DNA from 2 places in the Curtobacterium sp. MCJR17_020 genome. Region 1 is predicted to be linked to the other one. Evidence: riboswitches for the same ligand, from Rfam matches in the RefSeq annotation. Region 1 holds a riboswitch; the other holds the start of a gene.
The links. A riboswitch is a leader RNA that binds a small molecule or an ion and turns the genes downstream of it on or off. The one in region 1 is predicted to bind thiamine pyrophosphate.
Positions count from the first base shown of each region.

Region 1 (4,169 bases):
TCGACAGGGAGCACCCGGTGCCGTGCGTGTTGGCCGTCGCGACGCGGGGAGCGATGAACCGCCGAGCGGACCCCGACGGCGACACGAGCACGTCGTCGGAGGTCGGCCCCTCGTCGTGCCCGCCCTTCGCCAGCACGAGCACGTCCCACGTCGACGCCACGAGCCGCGCAGCGTCCAGGACCGGCAACGACGCAGGCGCGGCACCAGCAGCCGCACCAGCCCCGGCCCCCGCCAGCTCCGCCAACACCTGCAACTCGGCCCGGTTCGGCGTCACCAGGTCGGCCAGCCCGAACAGCGCCCCCATCGCCGAGGCGGCGTCCTCGTCGAGCAACCGGTCACCACTCGTCGCGACCATCACCGGGTCCACCACGACCACGGGCGGCCGGTGCTCCCGCAACCAGTCCGTCACGACGCGGACGACCGGTGCCGTGCCGAGCATCCCGATCTTCACGGCGTCGATCGTGACGTCGTCCGACACCGCGTCGAGCTGCTCCCGCAGGAACGCGACGTCCGGCACGTGCACCGACCGCACCCCGTGCGTGTTCTGCGCGACGAGGGCGGTGACCACGCCCATGCCGTACCCGTCGTGCGCGGCGATCGCCTTGAGGTCGGCCTGCAGTCCGGCGCCGCCCGTCGGATCGGTCCCGGCTACGGCCAGGACGCGCGGGACGCTCACGACTCCGCCCCGTGGTGCGACGAAACCCCCGACGGGAGGAACGGATCGCCCGCCGCGAGCCGCCCCGGCTCCGCCCCGTGGCCGGGTCCAGGTCCCCACGCGGCCACGTACGCGGCCGCTGCGGACCCGGGATCGGCCGCGGCGCAGATGCCCGACACGATCGCGACCCCGGCGGCGCCCGCTGCCCGGAGCGGCGCGACGTCGTCGAGGGTCACCCCGCCGATCGCCACGCACGGCACGTCCGTCACCGCCGCGAGCCGGGCGAACCCGCCGTGTCCGAGCGCCGGCGGGTGGTCGGCCTTCGTCGTGGTGGGGTGCACGACCCCGACGCCGAGCAGGTCCACGGTGCCGAGGGGCAGGCGGGCGACGACCGCCAGGTGCTCCGGGGTGTTCGCGGTCAACCCGATGTGCGCATCCGGCCCGAGCAGGGCACGAGCAGCGGTCACGGGGACGTCCGACTGGCCGAGGTGCACCCCGGCGACCCGGTGTCCAGCGTGCCGAGCGGCGAGGGCGACGTCGAGTCGGTCGTCGACCACGACGGCGGCCCGGTCGCCCACGGCGTCGGCCACGGCACCGGTCAGCGCCAGGAGGTCCCGTGCCGAGGCGTCCTTGTCCCGCACCTGCACGATCCGGACCCCGGCGTGCACCGCGGCGCGCACCACCCCGAGCACACCGACACCGTGCCGGTCGGCCAGCGTGCCGTCGGTGACCAGGTACACGCCGAAGTCCTCCGGCAGCCCGCTCATGCCGGCACCACCAGGGACGCAGGTTCGGCCTCGACCGTGATCCGGGCCTCGCGGACGACGTCCTCGGGGGTGAGCGACGCCAACCGGTCGAGGAACAGCGGTTGGAAGGTGCCGGGGCCGCCGGCCTCGCGGGCGGCGAGCTCCGCGGCGATCGTGTGCACCGCGGTCGCCGCGACGGCGGCTGCGCCGGCGTCGTCGGGCGCGACCGACGTGAACGCGGCGACGACCGCGCCGAGGGCGCACCCGCCCCCGGTGATCCGCGTCAACAGCTCGGTGCCGTTCGCGACCCGCACCACACCGGTGCCCGGCGCGACCAGCAGGTCGACGGGACCCGACACGGCCACCGCGGCCACGAGCCTCCCGGCCGACTGACCGGACACGGCGTCGACCGCAGCCGCACGGGCGTCCTCGGTGCCCACCGTGCTGTCGACGCCGCGGCCACCGGCCGACGTGCCGAGCAGGGCGAGGACCTCGGAGGCGTTGCCTCGCAGCACCGTCGGGTGCAGCGCGAGCAGGTCGCGGGCCAGGGCGGTGCGCACCGGCAGCGAGCCGACCGCGACGGGGTCGAGCACCCAGGGGGTGCCGGTGTCGCGGGCGGCGTGCGCGGCCTCGAGCGCCGCGACCCGGGGTTCGGCGTGCGGGGTGCCGGTGTTCACCAGCAGGGCGTCGGCGACCCGGGCGAACGGTCCCGCCTCGGTCGCCACGTCGACCATCGCGGGCGAGGCCCCGAGGGCGAGCAGCACGTTCGCGGTGACGTTCTGCACCACGGTGTTCGTGATGCACTGCACCAGCGGGCTCCGGGCACGGACGGCCTCGAGCAGTTCGGCGGTTCGGTGGGCCCAGGCAGGGGAGGGCGCAGCGGTTTCCATGGACGATCCCTTCGCGAGTACGAGCTCGAGCAGGTTCGACGGGTGTGATCTCAGCCGCTGGTTGCGGCACCCCGTGTCTCGATCGACACCGTACACGAGCAGCTGCGCCGTGCCACGGCTCGTCGTCTCCGGCCCCGTCGTCTCCGGTCACATGCCCTGCACCGTGTGACAGGGTTGGTGTGTGCCAGACTCCACGCCTCCCGGACCGCCACCAGGCCCCCGCGACCCCGGCGACGCCTGGGCGGTCGGTCCTGATGGCACCAAGGCCTGGGGACTCTTCGGCGCCGCGGGGCTGCTCGTCGACGACGGCGCCGGACGCGTGCTCCTGCAGCACCGCGTCGAGTGGAGTCACCACGGCGGCACGTGGGGCATCCCCGGCGGCGCACGCCACCAGGGCGAGGACGCCGTCACCGGAGCACTCCGCGAGTCCGCCGAGGAAGCCGGTGTGCCGCACGACGGCGTCGACCTGCGCCACACGGCACTGCTCGACCTGGGGTTCTGGACCTACACGACCGTGGTGGGGCGTGCCGCTCGGCCGTTCGAACCGGTGATCGCGGACCGCGAGAGCCTCGCCCTGTCCTGGATCCCCGTCGACGAGGTCGAGGACCTGCCGCTGCACCCCGGGTTCGGGAGGTCGTGGCCGGCACTCCGCGCGTCCCTCACCACCGCTCCGCACGTCGTGGTCGACGCGGCGAACGTCGTCGGCAGCGTGCCCGACGGCTGGTGGAAGGACCGGGCGGGAGCCGCTGCACGCCTGCTGTCGTCGGTGACGGCGCTCGCCGTGTCCGGGGTGACCGCCGACGTGCTGGCGCTGCCGTTCGCCCGGTGGTGGCCGCGGTGGACGGTGGTGCTCGAGGGCGAGGCCCGGGCGGCCTCCGGGTCGTCGGACGGCGCACTGCCCCGAGCACTCGACGTCGTCGCAGCGCCGGGTTCGGGGGACGACGCCATCGTGGACGCCGCTCGTGCCGCGGTGGAGGCCGGCGACGGTCCCGTCGTGGTCGTCACCGCGGACCGGGAGCTCCGTGCCCGCGTCGAGGCGCTCGGTGCCGTGGTGCACGGGCCGTCCTGGCTGCGCGACCGGTTCTAGCGGCGGACGACCCTGCGGCAGGCCCTCGCGCGCCGCGCCTACGCCGTCGGCAGGTACCGCCGCGACGACACGAGCACCGCGCACCACGACACGACGCCGAGCCCGACGATCACCCAGAGGACGACCGGCAGCGCCACGACGTTCGCGATCGCCGCGATCACGGCCGGCGCCAGGAACCCCGCGTACGCCGCCGCGTAGAACACCCCGGTGAGTCCGGCCAGGTCGCGGGATCCGGCGATCCGCTGCACCTCGAGCAGCGACGACACCAGTGCGAGCCCGATCCCGACGCCGATGACGACGTTCGCGACGAGTCCGACCACGACGGACTGCAACTCGATCGCGACGACGACCACGGCGATGCCGGCGGTCATGCACGCGAGGGCCGTCGTGAGCCCGCGGGCCGAGGTCAGCGAGTGCACGCGCCGCGCGAGCGGCTGGACCGCACTGGACACCCCGAGTGCGACGACGGTCGCGGCGGTGGCGAACAGCAGGCCCCACGCGCCGGTGGCTCCGGTGAGCCGGGTCGGCAGGTAGCCGTACCCGATCGCCGCCGAGCCGAAGATCCACGGGGCGGTGACGAGCACCACGCGGGTGAACCGTCGGTGCCCGGCGCTCGGCACCCGCAGCTGGCGCCACCACGGACCGGGGACCCCGCCGCAGCGGTTGGTCTCGGGGGTGCGCCAGACGACGACGGCGAAGGGCAGTGCGACGACGATGTGGACCAGGAAGGGCAGCACCTCGGGGATCGGGCCCCACTGCGCGATGAGCCCGGCCACCAGCGCCCCGGAGGC
Region 1 covers NZ_CP126260.1:1,565,970-1,570,138, forward strand. The annotation lists gene thiD (bifunctional hydroxymethylpyrimidine kinase/phosphomethylpyrimidine kinase) at 1-676, opposite strand, end outside; gene thiE (thiamine phosphate synthase) at 673-1,422, opposite strand; gene thiM (hydroxyethylthiazole kinase) at 1,419-2,291, opposite strand; TPP riboswitch at 2,280-2,375, opposite strand; gene DEJ14_RS07460 (NUDIX hydrolase) at 2,473-3,378, shown strand; gene DEJ14_RS07465 (MFS transporter) at 3,417-4,169, opposite strand, start outside.

Region 2 (4,169 bases), 430 kb from region 1:
ACGGCGACGACGGTGGTGCCGGCGTCGGCGAGTGCTCCGAGGTGCCGGACGACGGCGTCCCACGTGGACCGGTCCTGCCCGGAGGTCGGTTCGTCGAGCACGACGACCGGCGGCCGCGCGGCGACGACAGCGGCGATGGCGAGCCGTCGCTGCTCGCCGCCGGAGAGCGTGAACGGGTTGGCGTCGGCGAGGTGGGCGAGGCCGAACTCGCCGAGGAGCGCGTCGGCCCGACCCGCGGCGTCCGCAGCGCCGATCGCGCGGGGGCCCGCCTCGACCTCCTCGCGGACCGAGCCGGCGACGAACTGGTGCTCAGGGTCTTGGAAGACGGTGCCGATGCGGGCGGCGAGTTCGCGGCTCGACCACGTGTGCGGCGCCGGGTCGAGGCCGGCGGCGAGGTCCGTCGTGGCGGCGAACTCCCCCGCGACCGGAGGCAGGAGCCCCGCGAGCGTGAGGCCGAGCGTCGACTTGCCGACCCCGTTCGGCCCCGTGATCGCCAGGACCTGTCCGGCTCGGAGTTCGAGCTCGATCCCGCTGCCCACTCGCTGTCGCTTACCCCGGCCGGTCCCGAGGTCCCGCGCCTCGAGCAGCGCGCCAGCCCCCGTGCCCGCCCCCGCCCCGACGCCCGCGCCCGCCCCCTCGCCGAGCGGGCGAAATGCCACGGTCCCCTCGGCGGCCGACCCGGGCATTTCGCCCGTTCGCGCAGCCGGACGCAGCCGCCCGCGGGCCGCGCCACGCTCTGGCTCGGCGCCGGGCACCCACACCCCGGCCGCGGTGAGCGCGGCGCCGTGGCGGGCGAGCACCTCGGCAGGCGTGCCGTCCGCGACGACCCCGCCGCCGGGCTCGAGCAGCACGAGCCGGTCGACCAGGTCGAGCCAGGTGCCGATCCGGTGCTCCACCACGAGCAGGGTCGCCCCCGTCTCGTCGAGCAGCGCGCGGACGGCGTCGTGCACCTGGACCACGCCGGCCGGGTCGAGGTTCGCACAGGGTTCGTCGAGCACGAGGGCTCCCGGCCGCATCGCGAGCACCCCGGCGAGCGCCAGTCGTTGCCGCTGGCCGCCGGAGAGCATCGCGGTCGAACGGTCGAGGGGCAGGTCGAGCCCGACGACCGTGAGCGCCGACCGCACCCGTGCCCAGGTCTCGTCGCGCGGGACGGCGAGATTCTCGCACCCGAAGGCCACGTCGTCGCCGATCCGCGACATCACGGTGTGCGCCTCGGGGTCCTGCATGACGAGTCCGACACGCCCGCGGACCGCGCGGGGGTCGGCACCGTCGACCAGGACCGAGCCCTGCACGGAAGCAGCGGTGTCGTCGGTGGGGTCGGGTTCGTCGGGCAGCACGGCGGCGACCGCCCGGAGCAGCGTCGACTTGCCGGAGCCGGACGGCCCGACGACCGCGACCCGCTCCCCCGGCTCGACGGTCAGGTCGACGCCACGGACGGCCCACTCGGCGCGTTCGGGGTAGCGCCACCCCCAGTCGCGGAACGCGATGCGCGCGGCGCGCACGCCGACGACGTCCGGGGACGTCGACGACGGAGCCGACACCGTCACACCAGTTCGCGCGGCCGACGCCGGCTGTGCTCCCGGCCGGCCGCGAACGAGGACAGCACGCCGGTGCGTGCGAGCGCGCGGACGATCAGCCACGAGCCGGCGCCCGCGATGACGGCACCCGACACGATCGCGCACACGACGTAGACGACCTTGAACGCGGCGTCGAGACCCGGGTACCACAGCACGGTGTCGTTGATGCCGAGCGCGAGGCCGGCTGCGGCGCCCGCCAGGACGACGACCGGCAGCCGGTACACGCGGTACAGGAAGAGTGCGAGGACGATCTCGGCGCCGAGACCCTGGACCAGTCCGGCCTCGAGCGTCAGCCACCCCCACTGCGTGCCGAACAGTGCCTCGACCGACGCGGCGACCATCTCGCCGTAGAGCGCGGCACCGGGCTTGCGGACGACGATCGCGACGAGCGGGCCGGCGAGCAACCACACTCCGCCGAACAGGGCCTTCGTGCCCGGCAGGACGAGGTCCATGACGGCGCTGATGGGTTCGTAGCCGAACTCCCACAGCCGGAAGACGACGCCGAGCGCCACCGCGAGCACGCTCGCGACGACGATGTCGACGACCCGCCAGCGCAGCGATCGCCGCGGAGCGGTGTGGACGGTTGATGACGTGCCAGAAGACATGGTGCTGGACTCCTCCCTGCGCCGGCATGATCCGGATCAGGTTCGACGGTCGGAGCGCCACTCGCTCCCTCTCAGCCCGGCGGTCCCGGACTCCCGTGTGTGTCCCAGCAGTCTAGACGGGCTACTTCTTCAGGACGCGCACCAGTTTGCGGAGCACGGTGCCGGTCACCCAGACGAGCGGGATGCTCACGGCGACGAGCGAGATGAGGTTCGGCTCGAACTCGAGGTCCTTGCCGGGACGACGGATGTAGGCGCCGACCGGGATCGACGCGCCGCCGCCACCGCCGCCGCCGTTCTCGTCGTCCCCGCCGCCCCCGAAGCCGAACCAGCCGAGGGACACCGGGATGAGGGTCTGGTCGCCGACCTCGACGGGGTCCCCGTAGTTCGTGGAGACGCCGATCGGGCGTACCTTGTCTGCGATCTGCGTGACGATGTTGGCCATGCGCGCGACGCTACTCGTCCGTTCCTCCACAGGCCGGGCCACGCGCGCACGGGTACACAGCTGGCGCTTGTCTGCGGACGCGGACGGGTGTCACCGATATGTTGGCGCGACCATCACCTGGAGGACCGTTTGCACACCTGGCCCGGCAATCCGTACCCGCTCGGGGCGACCTACGACGGAAGCGGCACGAACTTCGCGCTCTTCAGCGAGGTCGCCGAGCGCGTCGAACTCTGTCTGTTCGACACCGACGGCAACGAAGAGTGCATCCCCCTCGTCGAGGTCGACGCCTACGTCTGGCACGCCTACCTGCCGAACATCGGCCCCGGGCAGGAGTACGGCTTCCGTGTCCACGGCCCGTACGACCCCGACAGCGGGGCACGCTGCAACCCGTCGAAGCTGCTGCTCGACCCCTACGCCAAGGCGACGAGCGGCGAGATCGACTGGGACCAGTCACTCTTCGCGTACACGTTCGGCGACCCGGACTCGACGAACGACGACGACTCCGCGGCGCACATGATGAAGGGCGTCGTGATCAACCCGTTCTTCGACTGGCAGGGCGACCGCGCACCGCGCACGCCCTACGGCGAGACGGTCATCTACGAAGCGCACGTCAAGGGCCTCACCGAGACCCACCCCGACGTGCCCGAAGAGCAGCGCGGCACCTACGCCGGCGTCTCGCACCCGGCGGTCATCGAGCACCTGCAGCGACTCGGCATCACGACGCTCGAGCTCATGCCGGTGCACCAGTTCGTGAACGACTCGACCCTGCAGGACAAGGGGCTGTCGAACTACTGGGGCTACAACACCATCGGCTTCTTCGCGCCGCACTCCTCGTACTCGTCCTCGGGCGACCAGGGCCAGCAGGTGCAGGAGTTCAAGACGATGGTGCGGGAGCTCCACCGCGCCGGCATCGAGGTCGTGCTCGACGTCGTCTACAACCACACCGCCGAGGGCAACCACCTCGGGCCGACGCTGTCGTTCCGCGGCATCGACAACGCGGCGTACTACCGCCTGGTCGACGACGACAAGAAGTTCTACATGGACTACACGGGCACCGGGAACTCGCTCAACGTCGGGCACCCCCACTCGCTGCAGCTCATCCTCGACTCGCTGCGTTACTGGGTGACCGAGATGCACGTCGACGGCTTCCGCTTCGACCTCGCCTCGGCGCTCGCCCGCGAGTTCTACGAGGTCGACCGGCTGTCCGCGTTCTTCGAGCTCGTGCAGCAGGACCCGATCGTGTCGCAGGTCAAGCTCATCGCCGAGCCCTGGGACGTCGGCCCCGGCGGCTACCAGGTCGGCAACTTCCCGCCCCAGTGGTCGGAGTGGAACGGCAAGTACCGCGACACCGTGCGCGACTTCTGGCGCGGCGAGTCGTCGACGCTCGGTGAGTTCGCCTCGCGCATCTCCGGCTCGGCCGACCTGTACGAGCACGACGGCCGCACGCCCAAGGCCAGCATCAACTTCATCACCGCGCACGACGGCTTCACGCTGTACGACCTCGTCGCCTACAACGAGAAGCACAACGAAGCCAACGGCGAGGAC
Region 2 covers NZ_CP126260.1:1,135,268-1,139,436, reverse strand. The annotation lists gene DEJ14_RS05425 (ATP-binding cassette domain-containing protein) at 1-1,541, opposite strand, end outside; gene DEJ14_RS05420 (ECF transporter S component) at 1,544-2,182, opposite strand; TPP riboswitch at 2,178-2,289, opposite strand; gene DEJ14_RS05415 (hypothetical protein) at 2,304-2,624, opposite strand; gene glgX (glycogen debranching protein GlgX) at 2,754-4,169, shown strand, end outside.
Region 2: it holds a riboswitch for thiamine pyrophosphate, as region 1 does, so the genes downstream of both, DEJ14_RS05420 (ECF transporter S component) here and thiM (hydroxyethylthiazole kinase) in region 1, are expected to answer to the same signal.